Regions from separate parts of the Roseateles sp. NT4 genome, predicted to be linked through region 1. Evidence: predicted binding sites of a transcription regulator. Region 1 holds the regulator's gene; the other holds the start of a gene.
What was found. The regulator FNR, encoded in region 1, switches genes on or off when oxygen is low (the NO sensors DNR and NnrR bind a similar motif). The targets are predictions, from matches to a motif close to TTGATNNNNATCAA.
Positions count from the first base shown of each region.

Region 2: the regulator FNR is predicted to act here: its motif matches at 3,534-3,547, upstream of ACS5PN_RS16925 (hemerythrin domain-containing protein).

Region 1 is NZ_JBPZGZ010000001.1:1,485,638-1,493,612, reverse strand. Features, by position in the region: gene ACS5PN_RS06965 (NAD(P)/FAD-dependent oxidoreductase) at 1-538, opposite strand, end outside; gene ACS5PN_RS06960 (ATP-binding protein) at 677-2,197, shown strand; gene ACS5PN_RS06955 (hypothetical protein) at 2,181-2,648, shown strand; gene ACS5PN_RS06950 (sigma 54-interacting transcriptional regulator) at 2,665-4,077, shown strand; gene ACS5PN_RS06945 (BON domain-containing protein) at 4,265-4,609, shown strand; gene fnr (fumarate/nitrate reduction transcriptional regulator Fnr) at 4,662-5,393, opposite strand; gene hemN (oxygen-independent coproporphyrinogen III oxidase) at 5,525-6,907, shown strand; gene ACS5PN_RS06930 (urease accessory protein UreH domain-containing protein) at 6,907-7,533, shown strand; gene icd (NADP-dependent isocitrate dehydrogenase) at 7,585-7,975, shown strand, end outside.
Region 2 is NZ_JBPZGZ010000002.1:1,544,866-1,552,840, reverse strand. Features, by position in the region: gene gap (type I glyceraldehyde-3-phosphate dehydrogenase) at 1-455, opposite strand, end outside; gene ACS5PN_RS16935 (hypothetical protein) at 700-1,332, opposite strand; gene tkt (transketolase) at 1,454-3,469, opposite strand; gene ACS5PN_RS16925 (hemerythrin domain-containing protein) at 3,582-4,193, shown strand; gene ACS5PN_RS16920 (P-loop NTPase fold protein) at 4,190-7,252, opposite strand; gene ACS5PN_RS16915 (diguanylate cyclase) at 7,292-7,975, opposite strand, start outside.

The DNA of each region.
Region 1 (7,975 bases):
TCTCGGCGAAGGTGCCGGCCAGCTCGACACCGGTCGGCCCCGCGCCGACCACGACGAACTGCATCAGCGCTGCGCGCCGGGCTGGGTCATCCTCGCGCTCGGCCGCCTCGAAGGCCAGCAGCACGCGGCGGCGGATCTCGAAGGCGTCTTCCAGCGTCTTCAGGCCAGGCGCGTGCTGCGCCCAGTCGTCGCGGCCGAAGTAGCTGTGGGTGGCGCCGGCGGCGACGATGAGGTGGTCCCAGCGCAGCACGGCGCCGTCCTTCAGCGTGGCGGTCTTGGCGTTGGCGTCGATGCCGGCGACTTCGCCGAGCAGCGTCGTCACATTGCGCTGGCCGCGGAAGAGGTGGCGGATGGGTGCCGCGATCGACGGCGCCGACAAGCCTGCGGTCGCCACCTGGTAGAGCAGGGGCTGGAAGAGGTGGTGGTTGGTCTTGTCGACGACGGTGATGTCGACTTCAGCAGCGCCTGAGCCGGAGAAAGCTCGCGCCGCCTCCAGGCCGCCGAAGCCGCAGCCGATGATGAGGACTTGGGGACGCATGCAACCGATCCTACGCCTCATTTGCTGCGCCGCAGCAATGCTCCGGGTCAAGCCCCGTTTCGCGCTGTTGCAATGGATGCGAAGCTGGGGAGAGCCGCTGGCGGGATGGACTCTTAGCATGCGGCGCGCGCCTGCACGATGTCCGCCCATTTCCTTTCCGCACCTGCCCACTCAAGCTCCGAGCCCACGTCTTCCACCGACTCGGCCTGGCAGCGCCTGCGCAGCGAGGGCCTGCGTGGCCTGTCCTTTCGCCAGGGCCTGCTGGCCGTCTTCCTGCTGATCGCCATCGCCCTGGGCGGCGCCGCGGCCCAGGCCATGCTGGCCTTGGAGCATCTGGCTCTGCAAGGCCGTGAAGCCTCCCAGGACGCCGCAACACTGACATCCCAGGTGCAGCGCCTGGCCGAGCGCACCGTGGCCATGGAGCGCAGCGCGCGCCAGTTCCTGGTGCTGGACGACGGGGCCTTGCGCGAACGCTTCCAGGCGGCCTGGGCTGAGGCGCGCGATACCCAGGCCGAGCTGACGCACACGCTGACGGAGCCGGCCGCGCGCCAGCTTTTCGCCGACTGGGGTGCTCAGGCCGATGCGGCCTGGCGCATCCTGCAGAACCCGGGTCGCGCCCGACAAGCTGCCCTGCAACGCCTGAACCCCTTGTTCGCTCGCATGCACGGCCTCAACCAGGCGTTGACGCAGCAAGGCCAGCAGGCCATGGACAGGCGCAGCGACGCCGTGCTGGCCGAACTGGAGCAGCAGCGGCGGCTGATCAGCGCCCTCGTTGTCGGCGCCATCGTGCTGGCGGTCCTGCTGGGCCTGGGCTTCGGGCGCTGGCTGCTGCGGCCGCTGGCCGATGTCGAGACCGCCATCGGCCGGCTCGGCGACAACCGTTTCGACCAGCCCGTCGACGTGCGCGGCCCGGTGGACCTGCGCCGTCTCGGCCGCCAGCTGGAGTGGCTGCGCCAGCGCCTGGCCACGCTGGAGTCCGACAAGACCCGCTTCGTGCGCCACATCTCCCACGAGTTGAAGACGCCCATGGCCTCCATCCGCGAGGGCGCGGCCCTGCTGCGCGACGGCGTGGCCGGGCCGCTGACGGCCGATCAGGTCGAGATCGTGCGCATCCTCGGTGACAACAGTGCCGCGCTGCAGCGTCAGATCGAGGGCCTGCTGAGCTATCAGTCGCTCGCTTCGGATGCTCAGCAGCTGCGCCGCCGCCCGACGGCCTTGAAGCCTCTGCTGGAGCGTGTCGTCGACGATCAGCGCCTGTTGTGGCAGGCCAAGGGGCTGAAAGTCCAGCTCGAAGCGGTCGATGTCACCGCTGCGGTCGACGGCGACAAGCTGGGTGTCGTGCTCGCCAATTTGCTGGTCAACGCGGTGCGCTTCAGCCCGCCGGGTGGCAACGTCATCTTGAGATTGAGCGAGGACGCGGCGAGCGTCGCCATCGACTGCCTGGACGAGGGCAGCGGCGTCGCGGTCGAGGACGTCGAGCGCATCTTCGATCCCTTCTACCAAGGCCGCCTTCAGCCCCCCGGCGCCCGCCGTGGCAGCGGCATCGGCCTGTCCATCGTGCGCGAGATCGTGCAGGCGCATGGCGGCTCCTGCTGCCTGCTGCCCAGCGAGCGCGGCGCCCATTTCCGCCTTGAGATACCCCATGCGAAGACTGCTTGAGATCACCGGCCTGCTGTTGCTGGCCGCCTGCCAGACGCCGGCACCCATGCCGCTGGCGCCGCCTCCTCCCGCGCCGGTCTGCCCCGAGCCGCCGCCGGCGCCTCCCGCGCCTGTCGATGAGGGCCTGAAGACTGTGCAGGCGTATGCCACCGATCTGCAAAAGGCCATGCAGCTCGGTCAGGGCCGCAGCGCGGCCGAGCAGGCCCAGGCCGCGACCCAACTGGAAGCCCTGGCCAGCTCCAGTGACCCGCAAGCCGAACCGCTGAAGCCACTGGCCACGCTGATGGCCGCACGCCTGGCCGAGCAGCGCCGCCTGCAGGACAACGTCGACAAGCTCAACCAGCAGCTGCGCGACAGCCAGCGCCGCAACGAGCAACTCAACGAGAAGCTCGAAGCCTTGAAGGCGATCGAGCAGACCCTGCCCGCCAAGCCTGGCGCGGCGCCGCGTTGAGGAAGGAGGGCAGGGCATGAGCACACCCGCCGCCATCCTGGTCGTCGACGACGACACCGACCTGCTGCGCCTGATGACCATGCGGCTGACCGCGGCCGGCCACGCCGTGCAGGCCGTCGCCAGTGCAGAGGCCGCACTCGCCCATCTGGCCGTCAAGCTGCCGGCCCTGGTCATCACCGACGTGCGCCTGCCCGGCCTGGACGGCCTGGCCCTGTTCGACGAGATCCGCGCCCGCCACCCTTCGCTGCCCGTCATCCTGTTGACGGCCCATGGGTCCATCCCCGACGCCGTCGAGGCGACCACGCGCGGCGCCCATGCCTATCTGACCAAGCCCTACGACGGCAAGGAGCTGCTGGACAAGATCAACCAGGCCCTGCTGCTGAACCGGCCCGGCCCGGCGCCCTTCGACGGCGACGGCGCATGGCGCAGCGAAATCATCAGCCGCAGTCCGCGCATGGCGGAGGTGCTGGCCGAGGCGCGCCTGGTGGCGGGCACCGATGCCAGCGTGCTGATCGCTGGCGACAGCGGCACGGGCAAGGAGCTGCTGGCCCGTGCCATTCACAAGGCCAGCCCGCGCGCCGGCAAGCCCTTTGTCGCAGTGAACTGCGCGGCCATCCCCGAGGCCCTGCTGGAGTCGGAACTGTTCGGCCATGTGAAGGGTGCCTTCACCGGCGCCCAAGGCCATAGACAGGGCCTGATCCCGGCGGCCGAGGGGGGAACGGTCTTCCTCGACGAAATCGGCGACATGCCGCTGGCCCTGCAGGTCAAGCTGCTGCGGGTGCTGCAGGAGCGCGTCGTGCGGCCGGTGGGCAGCAACGAGGCCGTGGCGGTGGATGTGCGCGTGCTGTCGGCCACCCACCGCGACCTGGAGCTGGCCATGAGCGAGGGCCTGTTCCGGCCTGACCTCTACTACCGCCTCAATGTCGTCAAGCTGCAGCTGCCGGCCCTGGCCGAGAGGCGCGAGGACATTGCGCTGCTGGCCCAGCATTTTTTGCTGACGCTGGCCGGGCGGCATCGCAAGCCGGTCAAGGGCTTTGCCCCCGATGCACTGGAGGCCCTGGTGACGGCGCCTTGGCCGGGCAATGTGCGCCAGCTCTTCAACGTCGTCGAGCAGGTCTGCGTGCTGGCGACGGCGCCGCTGGTGCCGCTGGCCCAGGTGCAGCGCGCGCTGCAGATGCCGCCGGCCGAGGTGCTGAACTACCAGCATGCCAAGCAGCGCTTCGAGCGCGACTACCTGAACCAGCTGCTGAAGCTGACCTCGGGCCAGGTGGCCGAGGCCGCGCGCCTGGCGGATCGCAACCGCACCGAGTTCTATCGCCTGCTGCAAAAGCATGGCCTGGACCCGCAGCTCTTCCGCGCGGATGCGGCCCCCCTAGCTCAGCCGTCGGATTCCGGCGACAGAAAATTGTCAGACGAATCAAGCGCTTAGCGTTTCGGTGGGCTGGCCTGTCGCCACCCGGCGACAAAACCGGCCCGCGGACCGCCGGCGCGTTCGTGAGAAATTCCTCAAGTGGTTGATTTGGAATGGATTTTCAGAGCTGGCACGGGCTTTGCGCTAAGGCGGTAGTGGTGCCACCCGGCATTGCTTCCGATTCACGCATCCTCAGGAGATCTGCATGCGACAAACCTCGACCTTCGCCCGACTGCTGACCGCCACGCTGATGGCGGGTGCCGCGACCGCGAGCTTCGCGGCCGAACAAGCACCGGCGCCCGCTGACGCCCCGGTCCAGCAAGTGGCGCAGGCCCAGCCGGCCGGCGATGCCGCCATCACCAGCCAGGCCCAGGCTGCCCTGCAAAAGGACAAGGACCTGCAGGCCCTGCCCCTGACCGTCAGCACCACCGGCGGCGTGGTTGTCCTGAAGGGCGTCGCGCCCACCGCTGACCTGGCCCAGAAGGCCGTGCTGCTGGTGCAGGCCGTGTCGGGCGTGAAGGAAGTGCGTAGCGAGATCAAGGTCGGCTGACGCCATACCTTGCATCTCGAGGCCCCGCGCGCCCCCGCGGGGCCTTTTTGCGTCAGCAGCGGCTGTTGTTGACCAGCGCCTGGAGGCCGGCTTGGTTGAGGATGCGCAGCTGGCGCTGCTTGACCTCCATCAGCCCGTCGTCCTGGAACTTGGAGAAGGTGCGGCTGACGGTCTCGAGCTTGAGGCCGAGATAGCTGCCGATCTCCTCGCGCGTCATGCGCAGCACCAGGCTGCTCGGCGAGAAGCCGCGCGCCTGCAGTCGTTGCGTCAGATTGAGCAGGAAGGCCGCCAGCCTCTCCTCGGCGCGCATATTGCCGAGCAGCAGCATGACGCCATGGTCGCGCACGATCTCGCGGCTCATGATCTTGTGGAACTGGTGCTGCAGCACGGTGAACTCGCGCGACAGCTCCTCCAGCTGCGTGTACGGAATGACGCAGACCGACGAGTCCTCCAGCGCGACGGCGTCGCAGTGGTGATGGTCGCTGCTGATGCCGTCCAGGCCGAGCAGCTCGCCGGCCATCTGGAAGCCCGTGACCTGGTCGCGCCCATCCTCGCTGCCGACGCAGGTCTTGAAGAAACCGGTGCGCACCGCGTAGAGCGCCTCGAAGCGCTCGCCGTTGCGGAACAGATGCTCGCCGCGTGCTACGTTGCGGCGCCGGTCCACCAGGCCGTCCAGCTGGTCCAGCTCGCTGGCGTTCAGCCCCACCGGCAGGCAGAGTTCGCGCAGATTGCAGCTCGCGCAGGCGACCTTGAGGGGCTCGACAGTGGTGGGTGCAGTGGCCATGTCGGGAATTATCGGCATGGGCATCGCGCGGGGCAGGGTGGTCAGCATGAAATGCATTGTTCGCCGCCGCACCCGCACTGTCCTTGACCTGGATCAAGGCCGCTGAAGTCGCTGCTGGGCACAGTGGCGGCATGGCTGCCGTCACCGACAAACCCCTGGACCCCGAACTGCTGCGCCGCCACGACGTGGCCGGCCCGCGCTACACCTCCTACCCGACGGCCGATCGCTTCGTCGAGGCTCATCAGGCGCCCCAGCATCTGCAGGCGCTGGCCCTGCGCGGCACGATCCAGCCGCTGTCGGTCTATGTGCACATCCCTTTTTGCGAGCAGCTCTGCTATTACTGCGCCTGCAACAAGATCATCACCCGCCACCATGAGAGGGCGCGCCCTTACCTGGACCTGCTGGGTGTCGAGATGGACCTCGTGGCAGAGGCCCTGGGCGGTGCGGCACCGGTGTCGCAGCTGCACCTGGGGGGCGGTTCGCCGACCTTCCTGTCCGACGACGAGCTCAGCCTGCTGATGGACATGCTGCGGCGGCGCTTCCGGCTGCTGCCCGGCGCCGAACTGTCCATCGAGGTGGACCCGCGCACCGTCGATGCGGCGCGGCTGGCCCATCTGCGCATGCTGGGCTTCAACCGGCTGTCCTTCGGTGTGCAGGACTTCGACGCCGGTGTGCAGAAGGCGGTGCATCGGGTGCAGCCGCTGGAGTCCGTCGCCGCGCTGATGCAATCGGCGCGCGAGCTGGGTTTCGCGTCCCTCAGCGTCGACCTGATCTATGGCCTGCCGCTGCAGACGCCGGCCAGCTTCGCCCGCACCATCGCCCAGGTGGCCGGGCTGCGGCCCGATCGCATCGCGATGTATGCCTATGCCCATCTGCCGCAGCGCTTCAAGCCGCAGCGTCGCATCGTCGCCGAGCTGCTGCCGCCGGCCGGGGACAAGCTGGCCATGCTGTCGGGTGCCATCAGCGCCCTGCTCGGCGAGGGCTATGCCTACATCGGCATGGACCACTTCGCGCTGCCGGGCGACCCGCTGGCCGTCGCCAAGCGCCAGGGCCTGCTGCATCGCAACTTCCAGGGCTATTCGACGCAGCCGGACTGCGATCTCGTCGGCCTGGGCGTGTCGGCCATCAGCCGCGTCGGCGCCACCTATGCGCAGAACGCCAAGACCCTGGCCGACTACGAGGATGCGCTGAACCAGCGCCAGCTGCCCGTGCAGCGCGGCCTGGCGCTGAACCGCGACGACCTGGTGCGGCGCGCCGTCATCATGGCGCTGATGTGCCAGGGCCGGCTGGAATTCGAGTCCATCGCCACGTCCTACCTGGTCGACGTCCAGGCCTATTTCGCGCCCGAACTGGAACGCCTGGTGGCGCTCGCCGCTCAGGGCCTGGTGGCGCTGGAGCCCGGTGCCATCCAGGTGACGCCGCTGGGCTGGTATTTCGTGCGCGCCGTGGCCATGGTGTTTGACCGCTATTGCCAGGCCGACGCGGGCCGCGAGCGCTTCTCCAAGATCATCTGATGGGCCTGGATGCGGCGCTGATCGCCTCGGCCGCGTTGATGGGCCTGGCCGTTACGCCGCATTGCGCCGCCATGTGCAGCGCGCCCTGTGCCCTGGCCGCCGGGCCGCGGCCGGTGAGGCTGCTCGTCGGGCGGCTGCTGGGCTATTCAGCCGCAGGCGCGGTGGCCGCGGCATCGGCACAGGCGCTGGCCACTGCGTCGAGTCGCGTCCTGCTGCTGCAACCCGCCTGGGCCCTGCTGCAGGCGGGCATGCTGCTGCTGGGCCTGACGCTGCTGGCGCGCGGCCGGGTGCCGGCGTGGCTGGGCACGGTGCGCTGGCGCCCCGCGCCGCGGCATGCCTTCGCGACCGGACTCGCCTGGGTTGCCATGCCCTGCGGCCTGCTGCACGCGGCACTCCTGCTGGCCGGGCTGTCGGGCTCGCCCGGCAGCGGCGCGCTGGCCATGGCCGGCTTTGCGCTGGCCAGCACGCCGGGCCTCGCCATCGCGCCGCTGTGGCGGGCGCGGCTGCTCAAGCGTGGCGCGGGTGGAGACGTGCTGGCCCTGCGTCTGGCCGGACTGGGCCTCGCAGCCGGTGCGGGCTGGGGGCTGGCGCAAGGCATATGGCATGGGATCCGGCTGGCCTGCTGAGGCGGCCATAAACTCGCCGGGTTTCGTTTTTGTCTCGAAAGCCCACAAGCCATGTACCAACACATCAAGGTGCCTGAAGGCGGCCAGAAGATCACCGCCAATGCCGACTTCTCGCTGAATGTGCCGAACAACCCCATCATTCCCTACATCGAGGGTGATGGCACGGGCCTGGACATCACGCCCGTCATGCTGAAGGTGGTGGACGCGGCCGTGGCCAAGGCCTATGGCGGCTCGAAGAAGATCCACTGGATGGAGATCTACGCCGGCGAGAAGAGCACCCGGGTCTACGGCCCCGACGTCTGGCTGCCGGAAGAGACGCTGCAGGTCGTCAAGGACTACATCGTCTCCATCAAGGGCCCGCTGACGACGCCGGTCGGCGGTGGCATCCGCTCGCTGAATGTCACGCTGCGCCAGGAACTGGACCTCTACGTCTGCCTGCGCC
Region 2 (7,975 bases), on a different contig from region 1:
GTGCAGGAGGCGTTGGAGATGATGGCTTCGCCGGCGTACTTGGTGTGGTTGACACCGAAGACGAACATCGGCGTTTCATCCTTGGAGGGGGCCGAGAAGATGACCTTCTTGGCGCCCGCGGCCAGGTGCTTCTCGCCGCCGGCCTTGTCCAGGAAGATGCCGGTGGCTTCGACGACGATGTCGGCGCCGACGGCCGACCATTGCAGCTCGGACGGATCCTTGACGGCGGTCAGGCGGATCTTCTTGCCGTTGACGACCAGGGTGTTGCCGTCCACGGAGACTTCGCCGTCGAACTTGCCGTGCACGCTGTCGTACTTGAGCATGTAGGCCAGGTAGTCAGGCTCGAGCAGGTCGTTGATCGCGACGACCTCGATGTCCTTGAAATTCGCGACGGCGGCACGGAACACCATGCGCCCGATGCGGCCGAAGCCGTTGATGCCGATCTTGATGGTCATGGAAAAGTCTCCAGGAGGATAAAAATTCTGTGCGGCCGCGATTCTCGGTGATTCGCGCCCAGGGGTGGTTTCAGGGCGATTTCAGCGCTTTCGGCTGCTGAACGGGATCAGGGCGCCGATGCCAACCCAGTCGACCGGCGCATGCTGCCTGCCCCGGCTTTTTAATGTTGGCCGCGAGTATCCCGTCGCGGAAAGGGCAGCCTGTCCCGCGATTCAGGGATGAACGGTCGCACGGATGACGGCTTCAGCCCGCCGAACTGGCAGCGGTTGCTGACGGCGGCGCGAGATTGATGCGCCCGCAGGGAATCTTGATGTCCATGGACTCGCCGATCAGCTTGTCGCGCAGGGCGTCGGCCACATCGACCTCCAGGCTGGCCAGCCATTGCAGCAAGGCGGCCTGCCGCGGGTCGGGCTTGCCGCTGAGCGGTCGGGCCCGGTTCGCTGCGGCCGGCCGGAAGGTCGTCCAGCGCACGACGAAGGGACAACCCATCTCGTCGAGGTTGAAGCTGACCCTCTCTTCGGGCACTTCCTTCATCAAGGCCAGGAAACGGCTCAGCGTCACCTGGGCCTCGCCGAATTTCGTCTGCCGCAGCTGGCCGCCGGGCGGACCGCTGACCGAGGACCATTCGAAACGGGTCTGCGTGTCCACGGGCGGCTCGGTACAGGTCCAACGGACGGCTTCCAGGTGCTGGACGAAGAAGGCCTGCGCCGCCGGATGCAGGTTCGAATACACGACATCGACCTGGGGCGGCAGCGCGGGATCGGCCTGGAACCGGAAATCGGCGAAGAACTTGCGCACGTCGGGCATGCCGCCACCGCGCAGGAAGAAAGGATTGAAACCGGGGTATTTCAGGCAGGCGCTCGAGGTATAGGACACGCCGATGACGTGCTCGGCCCGTGCGCTGCCGGTCCACAAGAAAAAGGCCGCGACAAGCGCGGCCCGGCATTTCCACATCACTCACTCCCTGGCCGTGCCCGGCCAGGAGGGAGCAGCGGCATTACTTCTTCTTCAGCACCGCCTTGACGGTGGCGGCGACGTTCTCCGGCGTGAAGCCGAAGTGCTTGAACAGCACGCCGGCCGGCGCGGATTCGCCGAATGTATCGATGCCGACGACGGCGTCCACACCGTACTTCCACCAGAAGTCGCTGACGCCCATCTCGACGGCCACGCGCGGCAGGCCCTTGGGCAGCACGCTCTTCTTGTAGTCCTTGTCCTGGCGGTCGAACACATTGGTCGACGGCATGGAGACCACGCGCACCTTGACGCCCTGCTCGGCCAGCAGGGCCTTGGCGGCCATGGCCAGCTGCACTTCGGAGCCGGTGGCGATGATGACGGCCTGGGCCTTGCCCTTGGCCGGCTCGGCCAGCACATAGGCACCCTTGGCGATCTCGTCGACATTGGTCTTGGGCGAGTAGGTCAGGTTCTGGCGGCTCAGGGCCAGCAGGCTGGGGCGCTGGGCATTGCCCAGGGCCATGGTCCAGGCGACGACCGTTTCGGTCGTGTCGGCCGGGCGCCAGACGTCCAGGCCCGGGATCAGGCGCAGCGAAGCGACATGCTCGATGGACTGGTGGGTCGGGCCGTCTTCGCCCAGGCCGATGGAGTCGTGCGTCATCACGTGGATGACGCGGGTCTTCATCAGCGCGGCCATGCGGATGGCGTTGCGGCTGTAGTCGCTGAAGGTCAGGAAGGTGCCGCCATAGGGGATGAAGCCGCCGTGCAGGGCGATGCCGTTCATGATGGCGGCCATGCCGAATTCGCGCACGCCGTAGTTGATGTGGCGGCCGTTGTTGACGGTGCCGTCGGCGGCCACGCGCAGGGCGGGCGTGCTGGACGTGTTGGTCAGGTTGGAGCCGGTCAGGTCGGCGCTGCCGCCCAGCATCTCGGGCAGCTTCAGCGTGAAGGCTTCCAGGGCCAGCTGGCTCGCCTTTCGGCTGGCAACGGTCTGGGCTTCGGCATGGGCCTTGACGACGGCATCGACAGCGATCTGCGCGAAGTCGGCGGGCAGCACGCCGGCCATGCGGCGCTGGAACTCGGCAGCCAGCTCCGGGTGGGCTTCGGCATAGCTGTCGAAGCGCACGTCCCATTCGCTCTCGGCGCGGTCGCCGGCGGACTTGTGGTCCCAGGCGGTGTAGACCTCGGGCGGCACGACGAAGGGCTCGTGCGTCCAGCCGAGGGCCTCGCGGGTCAGCTTGATCTCTTCGGCACCCAGGGGCTCGCCGTGGGCCTTGCTGGTGTTGGCGCGGTTGGGCGAGCCCTTGCCGATGTGGGTCTTGGCAATGATCAGCGTCGGCTTGTCCTGGCTCTTCTTGGCCTGGCCGATGGCGTCGTCGACGGCATCGACCTCATGGCCGTCCACCGGGCCGATGACGTTCCAGCCATAAGCCTGGAAGCGCTTGGCGGTGTCGTCGCCGAACCAGGGCGCGACCTGGCCGTCGATGGAGATGCCGTTGTCGTCGTAGATGGCGATCAGCTTGTTCAGCTTCCACGACGCAGCCAGGGCGGCCGCTTCGTGCGAGATGCCTTCCATCAGACAGCCGTCGCCCAGGAAGACATAGGTGTGGTGGTCGACGACCGTGTGGCCTTCGCGGTTGAAGTCGCGCGCCATCAGCTTCTCGGCCAGGGCCAGGCCGACGGCGTTGGTGACGCCCTGGCCCAGCGGGCCCGTCGTCGTCTCGATGCCGACGGTGATGCCCACTTCGGGGTGGCCCGGCGTCTTGCTGTGCAGCTGGCGGAAGGCCTTCAGCTCCTCGATGGGCAGCTCATAGCCCGTCAGGTGCAGCAGGGCGTAGATCAGCATGGAGCCGTGGCCGTTGGACAGCACGAAGCGGTCGCGGTCGGCCCAGTGCGGGTTGGCCGGGTTGTGCTTGAGGTGACGCGCCCACAGCGCCACGGCGATGTCGGCCATGCCCATCGGGGCGCCCGGGTGGCCGGAATTGGCCGCCTGCACGGCGTCCATCGCCAGCGCGCGGATCGCGTTGGCCATGAGGGTGGGGGAGGCGGTCGTTGCGGTCATGGCCGGGGCTTTCTTGGGCTGGAAGGGCAAAACGCGGGATTTTACGGGGGTGCCTGGACGTGGCTTGATCCAGCGCAATACCAGTTGCCCTTTCCGGCGCGACGCTTGAAGCATGTCTCCCACGCCCATGCCCCTGGCCGTGCGCGTCATCCGCGCCGAGCACGACGCCCTCGCGGCCATGCTGCGCACGCTGCCGCTGCTGCTGGCGGCGCAGCGCCGGGCCGGCACGCTGCCCGACTTCGGCGCACTGCGGGCCATGCTGTTCTATGTCGACGAATTTCCCGAACGCTTGCATCACAAAAAGGAAAGCGAGCTGCTCTTTCCCAAGCTGAGGGCGCTGGCGCCCGGGCTGCGCGACACGCTGGACGACCTGGAGGTCGACCATGCCCAGGGCGAGCGCGCCATCCGCGAGCTGCAGCACAGCCTGCTGGCCTGGGAGCAGATGGGCGAGGCGCGGCGTGACAAGTTCGAGCAGCAGCTGCACGTGTACTCGGCACGCTATCTGCGCCACATGAAGCGCGAGGAAACCGAGATCCTGCCGCACGCGGCACGCGCGTTCAGCGCCGAAGACTGGGCCGAGCTGGACGAGGCTTTCGGCAGCCACCAGGACCCGTTGGCACCGCGAGCGGGGCAAGCGGTGGACGAAGCCTATGCGCCGCTGCGCCAACGCATCCTGGCGGTGCTGCCGGCGCCTTTCGGCTGGGGGCCGGCGCCGGGCGCCTAGACAGCGGCCGAGGAGCCGACGATGGGTGGCTTCTCGCGTGCCCGCAGCGTGAAGCGAAAGCCCGCACCCTCGTTCCTCTCCAGCATCTGGACAGCCGCGGATCGAGTCGCTGCCGGCGGGTCGGCGAAAGAGCCGCCGCGCAGCACAAAGCGATCGGCCCGCATTGGCCCGGCGAACGAACCGTCCAACCCCGGGTAGCTGGCCCCGTCGGCACAGATCTCGGCCACGTTGCCGTGCATCTCGTACAGGCCCCAGGGGTTGGGCGGCAGGCTGGCCACCGGTACGGGCCCGGAGCTCAGCATGCGCACCTGCCCCGAATTGACATCCATGCCGAAGGCCCAGGGCGTGTTCGTGCCTGCGCGGCAGGCATATTCCCATTCGACGGCGTCGGGCAGCGCGGCCTGGCAGGGCGGCAGGAGCAGCTCCAAGCGGCGCAGGAAATCCAGCACCTGATCCGGAGAAAGCCCCATCACCGGGTCGTGATCGTGGTCACTGTCCCAGCCGGGCGGCATGCCTTCCGGCATGACGGCCCACCACAGACCCCAGGTGCAGGCCGTGTCGGCCATCCAGAAGCCCGTGTGCACCTGGATGGACAAGGGCGCGCGCTCGTCGGGCGAACGCCCAGGCTCACTGGAAGGCGACCCCGCCGTGAAGTGGCCTGCCTCCATCCACCGCAGACGCTGCGTCGCCGGGCGGGCACCGCCTTCACGAATGAGGGTCAGCAGGGCAAAGACACCAAAGCGTGCGTCCGCGCCCACCTTCAGCATCACCTGGCAGTCCGCCACGCGGTGGGACAGCACATCTTCGGTCGGGCACAGCCATCCCCGCGGCACCTGCCAGTCGGCCGCCGAGGCGGCCTCGCGCGTCGCCAGCGAGATGCGCAGATCGGTGTCCAGCGCAGGCGCCAGCACAAAGGGTGAATGGCCATCCTCATCGACCTTGACCCGGCTCGCCCAGCTCGGGCGGCGCAGCACCGCATGCAGCGGCGCGCCATAGGTGCGCAGCAGATCGATGGCCATGGCCTGGGACAGATGGGGGCGCAGCTCGCGCAGCACCTGCTCGACAGGACCGGGCGGCATGCCGTCGACCATCCAGCCGCCGATGCGCGTGAACCAGGGCGAGTTGCGCAGCAGCTCCCAGAAGCCCGTCGGCAGGCTGCGGCCGCGCAGGGCCTCGCCCTCCTTCGACAGCGCGAAGCGCACGACCTCCAGATCGCCCGAGACCAGGGCCTCCAGCAGGCCGCGCTCGTCCTCCAGCCTCACCTCGGCCCTGACGGGCGGGGCGGGCGCGGGCTCGGCAGCAGGAGGCGCCGGCGCGGGCTGGGCTGCGGCCGCAGGGGCTCGCACGGGGTCCGACGCCGCCGGTTTCTCGGCCACGGGGGGTTGTGGTGGCATGGCGGGCACTGGCGCAGCCACGACGGCAGCGCCGGCCACGGGCGGCATCGCCGCGGGCTCCGGCGCCTTGTCTTCCGCCTTGATCTCGGTGAAGGCCAGCAGGGCGCCGAGCTGTGTCGCCGTCAGCGGCGCCTTCTGCCTCAGCTCGCCCACCTGGGCCAGCAGCTCCAGCAGGTCGAAGCCCGAACGGTTCTGCAGGATGGCTGCGCAGAGGTCGGGCAGGCGCAGCAGCACCAGTCGGTAGTTCAGCTCGGCGGGCGAGGTCACTGCACGCACGTCGTTGGCCAGCTCCCCGCGCAGGGCATCCAGATCGCGCAGGCGGGCGTCGGCTCGCCAGTCGGCCAGCGTCAGCAGCAGCGTCGGGCCGCGCAGGCGCACATAGCGGTAGAGCGAGGGCGTGAACAGCTGCAATGCGCAGACGATGGCCAGCCAGTGGCGGCGCTCGGTCCCTTGGCCGCCGACCGGGGTGCCGAGCCGGTCGGCCATCTCCAGCAGCGTGATCATGCGGTGCAGCTTGCGCGGCACCGAGGGCGTGATGGCCGCCACCAGGCGGGCCAGCTCGTTGGGCTTGCCCTCCGCGCCGAACAGGGCCGGGTGCTTGAGCAGCAGGAAGTCCTCGGCCTCGGCCCTCGTCGGGCGCGGCAGGCGCACCGGCAGGTGCACGAGCTTCTCGAGGTATTCGGCGCCGGTGATGGGCGTCATGCCTTCCTTGCCCTGCAGGGCGTAGTCGCGGTAGCGGTGCGCGATGCCGCGCTCGACGACCTCCTCGTCCAGGGCCAGCACGAAGGCACAACCCTCGACCTCCAGGAAGAGCTTGACGGCCTCCAGCACCTCGACGGCCTTGTCGGGCAGGCAGCGGTCGAGGTCGTCGACGAGAAAGACGAAGTTGAGGCGGAAGTCGGGCTCGGCCGGCAACTCGCCCAAGCCCAGCCAATGCCAGCCGACGCGGACCTGCCAGCGCAGCCGCGGCCACCAGCCCAGGCCGCGGTACTTGAGCCGTTCACGGTGCAGGGCCAGGGCACGCGGGTTGCGGCCGGTGACGGACTTCAGGTGTTCGAGGAAGTCGTAGTAAAGGCTGTTCAGTCCGTCGGCCGGCAGGGCCAGGCGGCGGGCCAGCTTGAGGGCCTCGCGGCGCTGCCGCCAGCGCGCCCAGGTCGAGGGTTTGGGCTTGTCGGTGTCGGGCTTGAGCTCGGGCAGCTTGAACACGACACCCTGGCTCGCCAGCGCTGCCTGCAGCAGGTCGCGGCCGCCATGCTGGTAGACGGTCTGGGCCAGGTCGCCCAGCAGCTCGAAGCGGTCGGACAGGCGCTCGTTGCGGCCGATGTCCTCGCCCAGGCTGTCCTCCAGCCGCTTGCGCAGGCATTGCTGGGCCACCTTCAGCAGCGGCACGAGGAGGTGCTCCTCGCGCTCGTAGCGCCAGGCGTTGAAGGGCACGACGACGGTCAGCTCCTGCTCGCCATCGCCGGGCGGCAGCGCGTCCGCCACCGTCTGCAGCAGCCGGCTCTTGCCCGCACCCCATTCACCGAAGACGCCGACCACCAGGGCCGGCTCGGTGCTGCTGCCGGCGCCGGGCCGCAGGCTGGCCTGCAGTTCGTCGACCAGCCGCCCGACCAGGGCCGCATGGCCGAAGGACAGCGGCGGATGGGCGGCGGCGGGCGCTTGCATGGCGGCGATGGTAGGAAGCGCCGCCGCTCGAATCCAGCCCTAGCTGCGGCTGGAGCGCAGCAGCGTCAGCCGCCCGCTGGAAGCCCAGCTGTCCAGCGGCCGCCGGATGTCCTGGCGCAGCTCGTCCTCGCTGTCGGCCGTGGCGTCCAGCAGGCCCACCCAGGCGTTGCGGCCGGTGTCCTTGGCGTCGTAGAGCGCGGCGTCGGCCAGGTCGATGGCGGCATGCCAGTCCAGCGCGCGCGGCAGGCTGGTGCACAGCGGGAAGGCCGAGAAGCCGACCGAGCAGGTCAGCGGCAGGCGCAGCTCGCCGCCCAGTTCGAAGGGCTGGGCCATGATGGCCTGGCGGGCGCGCTCGGCCAGCTCGGCCGCGCGGCGGCGCGGCGTGCCGCGGGCGACGATGAGGAACTCCTCGCCACCCCAGCGCACCAGGTAGTCGGTGGCGCGGAAGACCTGCTCCAGGCGGCCGCGCATCTGCATCAGCACGGCATCGCCGGCCATGTGGCCGTGGGCGTCGTTGATGCGCTTGAAATGGTCGATGTCGATGAGGAAGAACAGCAGGTCCTGCTCGCTCTCGACCTCGTCGCCGCCGGTCGCCGAAGCCTCATAGTGGCGCAGGGCCAGGGCCACGTCGGCCGGCATCTGGCGATCCAGGAAGCGGCGGTTGCGCAGGCCGGTCAGCGGGTCGGTGAGGCTGGCTTCCTCGAGCTCGACAGACTTGGCCGT